2 regions of the Clostridium ljungdahlii DSM 13528 genome follow, and region 1 is predicted to be linked to the other one. Evidence: riboswitches for the same ligand, from Rfam matches in the RefSeq annotation. Region 1 holds a riboswitch; the other holds the start of a gene.

The links. A riboswitch is a leader RNA that binds a small molecule or an ion and turns the genes downstream of it on or off. The one in region 1 is predicted to bind cobalamin.
Region 2: linked by a shared signal. The riboswitch ahead of CLJU_RS11050 (DUF3467 domain-containing protein) and the one ahead of CLJU_RS02855 (ABC transporter substrate-binding protein) in region 1 are both predicted to bind cobalamin.

Annotation. Positions count from the first base shown of each region.
Region 1 covers NC_014328.1:631,700-639,028, reverse strand. The annotation lists gene ytaF (sporulation membrane protein YtaF) at 1-133, shown strand, start outside; gene CLJU_RS02865 (heme ABC transporter ATP-binding protein) at 122-952, opposite strand; gene CLJU_RS02860 (FecCD family ABC transporter permease) at 952-2,001, opposite strand; gene CLJU_RS02855 (ABC transporter substrate-binding protein) at 2,027-2,977, opposite strand; cobalamin riboswitch at 3,082-3,260, opposite strand; gene CLJU_RS02850 (YARHG domain-containing protein) at 3,354-4,136, opposite strand; gene CLJU_RS02845 (GAP1-N2 domain-containing protein) at 4,150-5,205, opposite strand; gene CLJU_RS02840 (TRAFAC clade GTPase domain-containing protein) at 5,208-6,482, opposite strand; gene CLJU_RS02835 (hypothetical protein) at 6,507-6,881, opposite strand; gene CLJU_RS02830 (hypothetical protein) at 7,322-7,329, opposite strand, start outside.
Region 2 covers NC_014328.1:2,461,667-2,468,995, reverse strand. The annotation lists gene CLJU_RS11065 (ABC transporter ATP-binding protein) at 123-1,757, shown strand; gene CLJU_RS11060 (GNAT family N-acetyltransferase) at 1,827-2,279, shown strand; gene CLJU_RS11055 (hypothetical protein) at 2,460-3,086, shown strand; cobalamin riboswitch at 3,434-3,618, shown strand; gene CLJU_RS11050 (DUF3467 domain-containing protein) at 3,976-4,233, shown strand; cobalamin riboswitch at 4,414-4,599, shown strand; gene CLJU_RS11045 (hypothetical protein) at 4,927-5,739, shown strand; gene CLJU_RS21335 (Ig-like domain-containing protein) at 5,853-7,329, shown strand, end outside.

The DNA of each region.
Region 1 (7,329 bases):
TCTCAGTACAACAGGCCTAGTTGCAGGATGTGTTATAGGCAGCAGCTGTTTGTCTAAATTTTTCGGTAAATATGCTCCTTTTGTATCTGGCATTAGTATTATAATTTTAGGTATCTATGAACTAATCATCTAAATTTCCGTTTTTCATATTGGGGCAGTCCCTTTCCTGTCCTATAGGTATTATATATGGCTTGCCGGTAACTGGATTTTTTATTATGCATACATTTATTTTATACACCTTTTTTATGTTTTTTTCTGTGAGTACTTCCCGAGGAGTTCCCTGCATTACAACTCTTCCACTATTTACAAGTATCACATGGTCACTGTACTGTGCTGCAAAATTTAAATCGTGAAGTACCATTATAACTGTTATCTTTTTGCTAAGTGATTTAACATTATCCAAAATTTCAATCTGATGGTATATGTCAAGATTAGATATGGGTTCATCCAGTAGTATTATATCCGTATCTTGGGTAAGTGCCCGTGCTATAAGAACTCTTTGTTTTTCACCACCGCTTAACTGATTTATAAATTTGTCACGGAATCTCCAGGTATTAGTAACCTCCATAGCCTGTTTAGCAATATTATAATCACTTTCTGATTCACTTTGAAGTTTCGAAAAATAAGGCGCCCTTCCCATCAAAACTATATCCTGTACGGAAAAATCCATATCCAAGTTGCTATTTTGGGGAACTACCGCAAGTTTTCTTGCCAGTGCCTTACTTTTTAAATCCAGTATATCCTTATCTTTTATAAAAACTGTGCTCTTATAAGGCTTCAAGGTTTTAGCAATATTTTTTAGTAAAGTAGTTTTACCAGAACCATTAGGCCCTATAATCGAATAAAATTTATTTTTTTTAAAATCTATGTTTATATCATGAAGTATATTAACTTCATCAAAACTGTAATTTAAATTTTTAACTTCAATTGCACACAAATTTGAATTATTCATTATATCACTCTCTTTTTAGATTTTATTAAAAGATAAATAAAGTATGGAGATCCAAATAAAGCAGTTACAGCACCCACAGGTATTTCAGAAGGAGCAGCTACAGTTCTTGCCACTGTATCGCAAATAATCATAAACACAGCTCCAATTATCAATGAGAAAGGCAATAGCACCCTATGGTCAGGTCCAAATACCATACGTACTGCATGGGGAATTATTAGTCCTACAAACCCTATTACACCACTTATAGACACACAAGCTGCAACAATTATCGAGGAAACAGCAAGTACTATTTTTTTTACATTTTCAACTTCTATGCCTAAACTTTTAGCAGTATCATCCCCTGTAAGCATTATATTTAGATCTCTTGAAAATAAAAGTATTATAATTACACCCAAGAATATGAAAGGCATCAGCATCAATATTTGATTATAGGTTGCTGCAGAAACACTTCCCATTGTCCAAAAAACAATTTTTTCAACCTGCTGCCTGTTGAATACCATTATTATAGATATTATTGAAGATAGAAGAAAGCTCACAGAAACACCTGCCAGAAGCAGTGTAGTTGGTGGTATCTTGTTTTTTACCCTGGCTATGTTATAAACCAAAACAGTAGTTGCAATAGATCCTACAAAAGCCATCATAGTAATAGCTGTAGATCCTAAAAGCAAAGTATCCAGCTGCAACATAAATCCAATTGCAGCTCCAAGAGCAGCTCCTGAAGATACTCCAAGTACGTAAGGATCTGCCATTGGATTTTTAAATATTGCCTGAAAGGATGCACCTACTACTGATAATCCCATTCCAACTAATGCTGAAGTTATTATCCTTGGTAAACGTATCTGTAATATTATGAGCATGTGATTTTGTGACATACTTGCTGTAGAAACTAAACCTCCCACAATAGGTATTTTACTTAGTATCACATATAGTGTTTCCTTGAAGGATATATCTGCAGAACCCAGCATAGCTGATATTACTGCCGAAAAAAATAATATTACTATGCAAATGCAAAAAAACAACTTAAAATGTTTTTTTCGGGAAAATTTCATAAGCATATTCCTCTCTTATATATACTTAAAATGCTTCAGGATGAATTATCTTTGCCAGAGCTTCTAACCCATCTGCAAGTCTAGGTCCCTGTCTGCTTATAATATCTTCATCAATTTCGAAAAGTTTATTTTTCTTTACAGCATCCAAATCTTTATAACCCTTTGTAGACTTAATGCCATTTTTGCTATTAAATTTATTGGAACATATAAGTATATCAGGATTTTTTTCAACAAGTTTTTCGAGACTGTAATTCCAACCTGTAACATCAGAAGCAGCATTTTTGCCTCCTGCCATTTCAATCATCTTGCCTACAAAAGTGTCTTTTCCCGCAGTAAAATCGCCGCTTGTACCATAGCTTACTACATAATATACTGTAGGGGTGCTCTTTCCTCTTACCTTTTCCTGTACAACTTTAACTTTTTCTTTCATATTTGAAACTATACTATATGCCTTTTTATTAGCATTCACTATTTTTCCTATATTTTCTATATTATTATAAGTATTTTCAAAGCTTTCATTTTTTGAAATAGTTAAAACCTTTATATTAAGCTGCTGCAGCTTTTTTAAAATGTCCGGTTTAGTTAAATTAGACGCTATTACAACATCAGGTTTAAGTTCAACAATTTTTTCAACACTTGGGTCAGTTATAGTACCCACAGCTGGTATTTTAGAAGCTTGTGTAGGATACGTGCAAAAATCAGTTCTACCTACCAAAATATTTTGTTTGTTTAATGCATAAATTGTTTCTGTAACATTAGGTGATAAGGATACCACCTTTTTAGGCTCACTTTGAATTGTAATTTCCGTATTAGTTGAATCTTTTAATTTTAAAGGATAAGCGGTATTTTTAGTAGATTCACTTTTGCTGCTGCTGTCTGTAGTAGAATTGCTTGTATTAGATGCTCCACATCCCGCCAAAAATACCGTAATCGTAATCATAATTAGTAAAACAAATTTTTTGCTACTCTTAAACATCAATACTTCCCCCATTCATATAATAATGTAAATAAAAAAACCATTATCATACAGACAATAGTTTTCAAGTAAATTAAAATTTACTTCAAAGCCTATCCGCGTAAGCTATCCGTAAATTTTAGGCAGGTCTCCTGGCTCTGATTCATTGTATATTTATACCTTCCCTGTTTCCAAGTGGCAATTCCATAAATATACTCCTCATTACAGTGGCGGGACCGCATAAGCTCTTCACTTATTTCCCTTTTAAACTTAAAAATCAAGTACCTAAAATTCAATATTAAATTATAGAATAAGTATATCATTTCTCCTATTTTATATCAAATTCTACTTTTTATACCCTATGCATTTTCAAAGAAATAGCAGCCAATGTGCTAGCCTATTTTTTATAATAATCTGCATCATATCCAGGTGATACATATTTTCCACGGCCTTCTGCTATCAATATCACCTTTACATTATGTCTCTCAAGCGCGGAAAGTTCCTTGCCATCATTAGTATAATTGGGATTAGGCTTATACCAGGACTTACTTGCAAAATAACTCTTATATGGTTCTGTAGGAAATGTGTAGCCATGCCTTGCAAATATTTCATTTCTAGCAAGTGCCAGCTGCTTTTTACTCATACCTTTCAGGTCATTACTAGTAAGTGCCCTTGTATTGCTGTAAGGTATCACGTATTCTCCTGAATTATTATCTGAATCATTTTCATCATTGTTATTCAAATCAGAAGAAACGTTTTGCTTGGATTCCACATTTGAAACATTTTTGCCGGGACCTTTATTTATAAGTGAGGATATCATCTTAAAGGCAACAACAAATACAATTATAGTTAAAATAGTTATACCTATCATTTTGAAATTAAATGGCCGCTTATCTTTAAGTTGAGTGTCATCTATCTCTCTGGTAAATTCATCTTTATCTTTTCTATCTGTCTTTTTTGTTTCATGAGATGAACTAAAATCAAAAGTATCGCTGTTCTTTAAGCTATCCTCATGCTTTTTATCTTCTTTTTTATAGTCATTATTTTCTTTTCCATAATACTTTGTATCATCATTTTTATCCTCTTCTCTTTCACGTTCCTTTTCCTGTTTTGCACCGCAGTATACACAAAACTTATCATTTTCATCCAGCTCTGTACCACATTCTCTACATTTAGGCATCTACTTGTCACCTCTAATCTTTATTTAAAAATAACTTCTTTAAAAAATACACTAGATTATGTTTATGTTCAACTTGTTCATTTTCCTCCATACACATAGTACTTTCTTTAACTTCTTCATTTTTAGAAGATGGGCATAAAATATTATCATACATATCAATGGTAAATTTTTCTCTAGAGCAAACATTATCTGCCTGAATAAAGAATTCATTTAAAGCCTGCTCATTTTCTATATTATTCATAACAAAGTCTATAAAAATATGATGTCTTTCATCAATTCCTTCAAGATAGAAATTATTATCTGCTATATCAAAAACATATCCTGCTTTTACATCTTGAGTAAGCCTTTTTATGCTTCCTTCAAGTAGAAATTCAATATTTATAGACTCCTTTATTTCAGGCTGCTTCACATAAGTTGTGAAACCAACCTTTCTCCTTACTGCAAAAGGAAGTGCCCTATACAGGTATTTTAGTATTCCTTTTATAACTTTATCCATATTTTCATTATAAGGAACCACAATATATATCTTTTTATTAAAAGCAGCTGCATCAAAACAAGCTTTTACCATATTTATAAACGTATTTTTATCTATAGAAGCAGCTAAAAACAAATCTTCTATAGAGTTAAACACATCACAGACTCTATCAACTTTCACTTCTCTCAAACTTTCTATAGAATTTCCCTTTTCCATATCATAATTTTCTACAAATCCTGAGGCATATATTATTTTTTCAGGATTTTCTATGTATAACTTTCTTTCATTCTCAGATATTACATAGCAGTGAGTAAAATACCTGTTTCTTTTTAAGGTATAGTCCTCCCCTGCAAAAACTGATTGCCCTATTATAATTTTTCCATCTCCAGTATTTGCATAAAAAAGTGCCTTTGGATATTTACTTAAATCTTTTTCTCCGGCTAAAAATGCAGGAGCAGTATAAGAGCATAAACTGTGAATAGTGTCTTTTATGAATTCATCCTCAAGTCCACTGCTTTTTGCAATAGTATCATAACCTGGAGTACTGCTAAATATTCCTCTTTTTTCCCTAGTATAATACTGCTGCTCTATCATATCTATTCCCTGCCCCCATCCAAATAATTCATTTTATAAAGCAGCCACAAAAAAGGCTCATCCACTCTAATAGGATTTATACTGCTGCTTCTATCTATTTCAAGATGATTGGAATTAGAACCCAAAGAAGATACTGCAAAATAACCTGCAGTTTTAAAGCAAGCATCCACGGCACCTTTAAATGGGGCATCAGCTTTCAATAAAAACTTTCTAACTTCACCATCAATATTTTCAAATTCATTTAAATTAAAAAATCCCTCATGATTGTAATTTTTAAATATATTACTGTTCTCTCCTATATATTCTTCATCCTTTAAATTCTTAAGCATATCACTTTTAGTAACTACTACTGCCGTAGGTATGTGCGTTTTTTCTTTAGATTCCTTGGATATAAAATTTTCAAACAAATACACTATTATATCCTTCGGTTCCTGATACTTTTCCGTAAAGTCACCTTTTTCCCTATTCACAATACTTAACTTTTTCCTCAAAGTCCTCATTTGAAGTGGATCCACAAGAAATATTATTCCATCTGAATTTTTTATATGTTCTGCATGATTTTCCATATAGGCCTTATCTGTCATACCCTCACCTGGTATATCGTAAAAAATAAGAGTCAAAGGTGGAATTTTATCTTCTTTAAATTTTAAATTTTCTATTAAAGGTTCTACATGCTGTTTGGGAGTAGGATCGAGCATTAAATTTTTTTCAAAAATTCTCTCTTGATTTTCTCTTATCTCATCATTGTAACCAGAGTTTCCTGCAATAAGAGATGCCCCTATTCTTTCACAAGTATACTTTTCAAGCACATAAAGAAGAGTTGTCATATATACAGACTTTCCTACTTGAGAAGCTCCTATAACAGATATAATTTTAGAAGGTCCTCTTCCTGAAGTTATAGGCAAATCATTATGACAGTAAGGACATAATCTTTCATCTGTACTTGCATCGTATTTGTCTTTAATTTCAACTAGTACTTTGTCCACTCTCGTCTTATTTCTTTCAGGAAGTGCTTGAGCCTTAACAACGGGATTCATTGGCCCTAATGTTCCTTTTCCTATCTTTTTATAGTATCTATTAAGAAGCTCATCCTCTACCTTTTCATATTCAGGATCTCCCTTTTCCGAGTGAGAAGCCCTGAATACCACATGATCTGATTTAAATTTTTTAAAGCAAAAAGGACATGTTATCATAAAAGGTCCTCTTTCATAAGTTGCCTTCTCATAAGTATTTCTAGGTTCACTATTACCACTCCTGAAAAATTTAAAGATTCCCATACTCTCACTCCTCCATTCTATTAATTAATCAAAAAAATCTTTATGAGAAATATCTATATTATTACTGGCACTTACGTTTATGGCAAAATTACCACTTGCATTTGCCCCGATAATTCTAATAGAATATTTTCCATCATTAGGCGTAGTAAAATTTATATTACCTTTGTTAGATGTAAACTGCATTAAAGACCACTTTCCATCAAATTTTTTGAAATCAAAACTTTCACTATTTTTATCACTTTTGTGAGTCCCATCATAGTCAATGCTCTTATCTTCATTTATGCTTGATAAATATCTATTTGAGTCAATATTATGGAAATAATTATTATATAATGCCATTCCTCCTCCAATTATTATAACTATTAAGGCAAAAATATTTAATTTTTTCTTCTTTCTCATTTTACTAATCCTCCACTTTAAAGTGTTTGCCACTTTTTATCCACTTTAATTTTACAACTATTTTATACTATTTAATTAAAGCACACTAATTTAGACATATAATTTTACGAGTGTGAATTAAATTCTCTAAAACATAAATTCAGTTATAAACTTTACGATCTATATGTGATTTTAAGTAAAATTTGAACTTATACGCAGCGATATTTTACAATAATGAAGCACATTTAAATATTTTTTGCTTAGACTTATCAAAATATTTGACGAGCTGAAGGTTGTAAAGATATCCAAAGAATAAGTCAAATTTTACTTACAACCTACAAAGCTTTTAAAAATAACAAAGAACATATATAGAATTTATAATAATGTCTGGAACCTAATCCTCCTATTTATTCACCAGTAAAAAAAATAAATTTTAATTCATATCTTACTTTGTATTGAATTTAAAACC
Region 2 (7,329 bases), 1.8 Mb from region 1:
AATAAATCCTATGGATGAAAATGTAAAATTAGAAGAAGTTAGTAAAATCAATGTATCATAATTAATTCCTGGTTGTAAATTTGTATTGACTTGAAATCAAAAAAATATAAGGAGAAAATAATATGGGTAACTTTAGTAGCTTATTGAAATTAATACCGTTTTTAAAAAAATATCGCATCATTTTTACTATAGGAATTATTGGCATGATTTTTAGTTCAATTATATCAACTCCTATTCCATACATAATAGGACGTATAATGGACAAGATACTTATAACTAAACAAGGATATAGTGACTTTTATAAATTAATTGCTGTAATAGCACTATTGTATATTTTGAGATATATTCTTGCGGTTATTTCAAAATATATGTTTGTTAAAGTTAGTAATTCAATTGTTAATGAAATGAGATATTTGGTGATGGACAAGGTGATAGATTTGCCAATGGACTATATATCCTCTACACAGAAAGGATATATTCAAGCAAGAATATCAGAATGTAGTTCTGTGGGAGGAATTTTTTCACCTCAATTTATAAGTATTTTTCTAAATTTAATTGATACGGTGATGGCGTTAGGTACTATGTTTGTTATAAATTATAAATTATCTATAATAATTTTGTTTTTAACTCCAGTTTTTTTCATTACTTCTAAAAAATCTGCAAGTGGATTTATGAAAAATACACAAAAGATGATGGAATCTAGTGCAATTTTAAATGGAGATACTTTTGAAATAATCAATGGAATTGAAGATATAAAAGTGCTTAATGGTAAAAACAGCAGTCTTTTAAAGTTTAAAAATAAACTTGATGAACTTACAAAGGATAGTACAAAACAAAGCAAGGCTATATTATTATTTACGGAAAATATAACACTTATTAATGATTTTGGTACACTTCTAATACTATTAATTGCAGGAATAATGATTTTAAAAGGACAATTTACCATAGGATTATATACTTCTTTTTCATTATATATAGCTAAAGTTTTTAGCAGTACTCAAGCTTTAGCAACTATAGGGACTATAATAAAACCAGTATGTTTAAGTATTGAAAGAATATATCAGCTTCTTGATATGCAAGGTGAAAACAGTGGGAAGCATGAATATTTAAATAGGAAAATTGAATCTATAGAGTTAAATAATGTAGATTTTAAATATAATACCTCTGAAGAATATGTTTTAAAAAATTTGAGTTTTAAAATAAGTAAAGGGAAAAAAATTCTTATTAAGGGTGAAAATGGATCTGGAAAATCTACTCTTATAAAACTCTTAATAGGACTATATACTCCTACAAGTGGTAAAATATTTTATAATAGATTAGATCTTGAAAGGATTAATAATAAAAGCTTAAGAAATAGGATAGGAATTGTATCACAAAATATATTTTTATTTAGGGGAACAGTATTGGAGAATATATTATATGGGCAGACAAATAGAAACCGTGAGCATGTAGAAAAACTTATTGATCAATTTATGCTAACTGAATATATTCATAGATTACCTAGAGGATTGGATACCGAAATAAGTCAAAATACAGCAGGCGTTTCAGGGGGACAGGCTCAGGTTATAGCTTTTATAAGAGCAATGCTTTCCAATAAGGATGTAATTATCCTAGATGAACCTATATCTAATGTTGATGCCGAAACAAGAGAAATAATGTTGAGAATTTTGAAAAGTAGAAAAACTAGTTCAATATTAATAATAATTTCTCATATTACTAAAGGAATAGATTTTATAGATAAAATTATTGAAATATAAAAATTAAACTTTATATTCTTTATAAATTTTATTGACTGTGAGTGTTTAAGTTAGGTGGTTATAAAAAGTATGGCAATTGAAGAGATTAATAATAAATATGCAATTCAACTTATAGAAATATTAAATACTGATAATGTATTACAAGAAAAATTAGGTTCCAGAAAGTGTATAATATCAAAGGATGAATTTATCAAACATAATAATGAATGGTCTGAAAACACAAACTCAGAAATATTTGCTATCGTTTTGAATAATAATGCAATTGGTATGATATCGTTAAGTTATCAGAGTGTAGAAGAGAAAAAAGCAAAAATTGGTTATTGGATTGGGAGTAGGTACTGGGGAAAAGGATATGCAAGCAAAGCTTTTTCGCAAATATTAGAATATGCTAAAAGGAAAGAAATAAAATATTTAAGTGCTAAAATTGTAAAAGATAATCTGGCTTCTAGAAAAATTTGGGCAAAGTATGGAGCAAAAATGGAATTAATAAGAGATAAGATGTACGTGTCTATAGTATTATAGAAATTTATACTATTGTTGGTTATAATTTGTATGACAAAGCAGCGGGAAATATAATAAGCAATTATAAAGTCAGAAAAATAGGACTTTTATATTTTACTGAAAATTATGGAGAATGATAACTATTTTTAAAATATATATTAAATATGAAATTATATGTTACTCAAAGGAGACAAAAAAGTTGTGAATTTAGGAAAAGAATTTTTATGCAAAAGAGAGTTATATTTGAAGGACAAGGGTTATAAGATACTTCCTAACCAAATAAAATTCCATAAGAATAATATTGTATTTTATCATTATACCCACAGTAAATTTCTTCATATGATATTTTCTAAAAATAGTGGATTATATGCTCGAAGGCAAGTAAGTTGTCCTAATATACCTGAAGAATTTAATGACTGTTATTTAATTGAGGGATTTCTTGATCCATTGCCTAAATGGTTAACAGAGGATTATTATTTTGGAAATTTAGGATTTGAAATGGTACGGCGGTATATTGGGAATGTTTTGTTAAGAGTAGAATTGCCAATGAATTTTAGTGGCTTATATATAGCAGATTATGCCCATATTCTTGATTGTAAACATACTAATCTTCGAGGAACAAGTCCTTTAGATTTAGGATATGATATATCCAATGGACATGAAGCAACGCAAGCATATGTTAATTCCTATATACCTGTAAAAAAATATGAGGGGAAGCATATGGCACCAGTAATACAAATAATTCGTAAGGAAAAAGGAATTGCTGTACCAAATAAATACTTGTCAGTTTGTAAGTTACAGCCGATATTAAGCGAGATTGATTTATAGAAGTTAATCCGTAAGGTGGTTTTCTAAAAATCTTGATAAACTATATGGTGTAAATATAGAAAATCCTAAAATACATATAGATAAACTAGAGAAGGGCACTCCTAGAGTTTAAACTGCCATACCTGCTATTGTGAGTCTTTCCAGGCTTGAAACATTCGTTCCACACGGCCCTTGACTTTTGGAACGCTGTTGGTTTTAATCTCAATGCCTATGCATATTTAGAATATAATCAACTTTGGTATACTAAGACATTATCATCTTTCGTTCAGAAATATCTTTATATTAATGAAAATAATGTTGACTTTTCAAAATTTTTGCTCTAAACTTAACATAAAGGTAATAAAAATTTAATATTTTTACTATTAGGTGCTGTCAAATTGATAGTTAAAAGGGAAAGTGTAAAAAACACTGCAGCCCACCGTTACTGTATGGAGGATGAAACCCTAGTTATGTCACTGGATTTTTATATCTGGGAAGACAGGGAAGTAAGATGAATCTGAGCCAGGAAACCTGCCTGATATGTGGGTGATTCTTTCGGAGGGGAAGATAATGCTATGTTTATTCAAAAAGTAAACGGTTATATTAACATAAGAGAACAGAGATGTTTTTAGTTATTAACCATTATTGTAAGTTATGTTATATATAGAGACCTTCGAAGGGAGAGGGTCTCTTTTTATTTTTGTAGGAATTTATCTGATTACAAGAACTCTGTTTATGGACAATCAAGTAAGTCATCAGATTTGTTCTTATTTTAGAATAACCCCTTCGTCATCAATGAAAGAACTAAATGTAGGGGATTAGACAGGCGAGTACAAAAGGAAGGTGATTAGATAGGGCGAAGTGTAAAAATAAGTTGAGTAAAAAAATATGAAAGGTAAGGGTGAATTCTATGGATGAAAATGTAAAATTAGAAGAAGAAAAGGAATTATATTCAAATAGATTAGAGCTTTCTGGAAGTGTATATGATTTTCAGTTAGATTTTATGAAGGTGTATAAAAAAGATGTAAAAGATAGTGTGAAGATATTTATGAGCCCGCAGCAGGCAAAAAGTGTTTGTATGATGCTTACGAAATCAGTAGAAAAGTATGAGGATACTTTTGGAGAAATTAATATAAATCCCAAAACTAACGCTGAGTTAAATAAGTAATAGACATTTTAACAGTATTTAGGACAAACTTTAGCATTAAAATTTATCTGATGTCAAGAACTCTGTTTATAGAAAATTGTGTTGTATTATTGAAATTTACAATAATTTAATAAAGTTTTTATAAATTATTGACAAATAAGTGGAGTTGGTGTATTGTAAAGGTAATGACAATTGTAAAATAAATGATAATTTTGAATAGGTTTCTTTTTTAGGAATTAATAGGGAAAGTGGTGAAAAACCACTGCAGCCCCCGCTGCTGTAAGGAAGATGAAATTCACAAAATGCCACTGAAGATATAATCTTTGGGAAGGTGTGAAAAGTAAGATGATGCCAAGCCAGTAGACCTGCCTGTTACAAACATATATGGTTCTTTCGGTGGGAAAGGTAAGTATTCAATGCCAGTAACATCTGTTTACATTAAATATTTATAAATTCATGTCGTATACTGGAGACCTTCGAAAGAAAGAGGGTCTCTTTTTATCTTTTATTTACACAAATATATATTTATTTACGTTAATCTAATCTCACCTGAATTACCACCTGGTTTATTTTTCATAAAGGTTAAAAATATGATTGTCATTATATTTAACTTTCCAGGAGGTGATTGATATAAAAGTGTAAAAGTTTTATCATTGTCTTTTAAATTTGGACAAGCAACAATTAAAAAATTAAAAATTTGGAGGAGTGTATAAAATGATTAGAAGATTAAAAAACAAATTATTTGCGACACTATGCATAACAACATTAACTTTGGGAGCTGTAGCTGCGCCGTCTGCTTTTAATAGTGTAAAAGCTGATGCTGCTCCAACAAAAACTGTCTATGTGGATGTTGAGAAAAATGTTTTAGGACAAGCACCTATTTTACAGCCAAAAGCAGTTACACTCAGTGATACGAATACCATTGCTGATGCTACAAAACAGGCTGTAGGTGATGGAAATGTAAACATAGTTTCGAGCAAATATGGCAAGTATGTAACAGGTTTTAAAGATACTACAGATAATCAAGCTGCATTTGAAGATTATTCATTTACGAGCAAGCTTAAAAATTTAACTAAAGGTATTGTCTTCAGAACAGATATACCAAAGCAGCCTATTGTTACCGATGCAAATTATTTAAGTGAAAAAGAATGTGATGGAATTTCAGGCTGGATGTTTACAGTTAATAATGTAGATCATGTTAACTCAACTTATTATGATGGAAGTACAACATTAGATAATGTACCGGATGGTGCTACAATACGTTGGGAATTTTCAGCAGCAGCAGGATGTGATTTAGGATTAGCAGGATATTTACCAGATGGAACAATTTCTGACAAAGGAACTTACAATTGGAGTTATACACAAACTCCTGCATTCTTTAGTGGAAGAGCAGATAAAACAGATCTTATAGCAAAAATGGCAAATCATGCGAATAAAACAGATACAGCTTATACTAATGCATTAACTCAATTGGAGACATTACAAGCTACACAAGGCGCTGTTAATACTGCAGCTGGTGCTTTATAAAAGCGGATTTTCCCTATTGATTAAGTAAATGTTTTAGATTGATACCGGGCTAAGATGTATTTTTAACCCGGTATTTCTTATATAGTTTTATAAAAATTAGAGAGGAGAACAAAGTGAAAAAATTATGGAAAAAGATTAGCCTTGTTATGATGCTTATGTTTACTTTAATGACATTTGCACCTTATACTGCTAGAGCAGGTGCATCACCAACGGCGTCAACGCCATCTTTAAACCAGGGCTCAGATGGAAATTACACTGTAAGTTCAGTAGATGACCTAAACAAACTCAGGGGAGATATCGATAAGGGCATAGACTATTTAGGCAAAAAAGTTGTTTTGACACAGGATATTGATATAAGTAAATCAAATGTTCCTTTAAAATCTCTTACCTCTCACAATAAAAGTTTTGATGGTACTTTTGATGGAAAGTTTCATACTATAAGTGGTTATACGGATGCAGCTTCAGGCTTGTTTGGAATTGTATGGAAAGATGGAATTGTGGAGAATGTTAAAGTTGATGCTAATGTAGACATAAAAGATAGAAGTAAAATAATTTTAGATGACAACGATGATGTATTTTATGGAGTAATTGCAAATGAATGTTGTGGTACAATTACCCACTGCTGCAGCACAGGAAGTATTGAAGTTGATGCTGGCAGATTTTCAACTTTAGCAGGAATAGTTGGTAATAGTGCATGTTCTGATGATAACTGGAATCTAATAAATGGATATACAGATAACTGCTGTAGTAATGTTACTTTTGATACTAAGTCTTCATTTTTACCAAATATTGCAGGAATTTGTGTTACACCTGGCTCAGAAATCAAAAATTGCTATTTTTATGGTAAATTCCTGGAAAATGAAAAAAAAGTATCTCGTCAACCAATCGATACAAGTAGCGAAACTGATGTAACTACCTGTGCATATGATAGTGATATACTGGGATTTTCAAGTACTTCTTTTATGGGAAAACCTGTGGGATATACCACTGCACAAATGAAAGATAAAGACAGCTACACCAAGCTTGGATTTGATTTTGATAAGACCTGGAAGATAGATTCTTCTGTAAATGATGGCTATCCATATCTAAATCCGGATAGTTCAACTAAGATAGCAGCAAAGGTAGTAGTAGATGTGCAGGCAACAGCTAAAGACAGAATCTTTGTACCTGGAACTGAACCTTTTAAGACTACAGATGACTGCCTTAAAGCAGAAGCAACTTTTAAAGTGATTCCAGAATCTGATAAAGATAAAGATTTAATAAGCAAGTATAATGTTAGTGCTACTTGTGATGGAGGTGTATTTTTTAATGCACCAACTATAGGAAATGTACCCCTAACAATTGATTCAAGCAAGATTAAGATAAACTATGATCAAAATGAAGATTACCAGTTTCTACTTGGTAAAGTACTTCCCTCAACTGCAAAACTTCTTGACAATAGTGCGGCAGCACCTACACAGGATGAAGAAAAGCAGCAGGTTGAAGATGCAAAGGAAGTAGAAAATATAATTTACAGCAAATTTGGTGTTGGACAGGAAAAAGCTGTGCCTGTATTTCAGTGGGAGGGAGATAAAGCTGATGCTCCTGGAA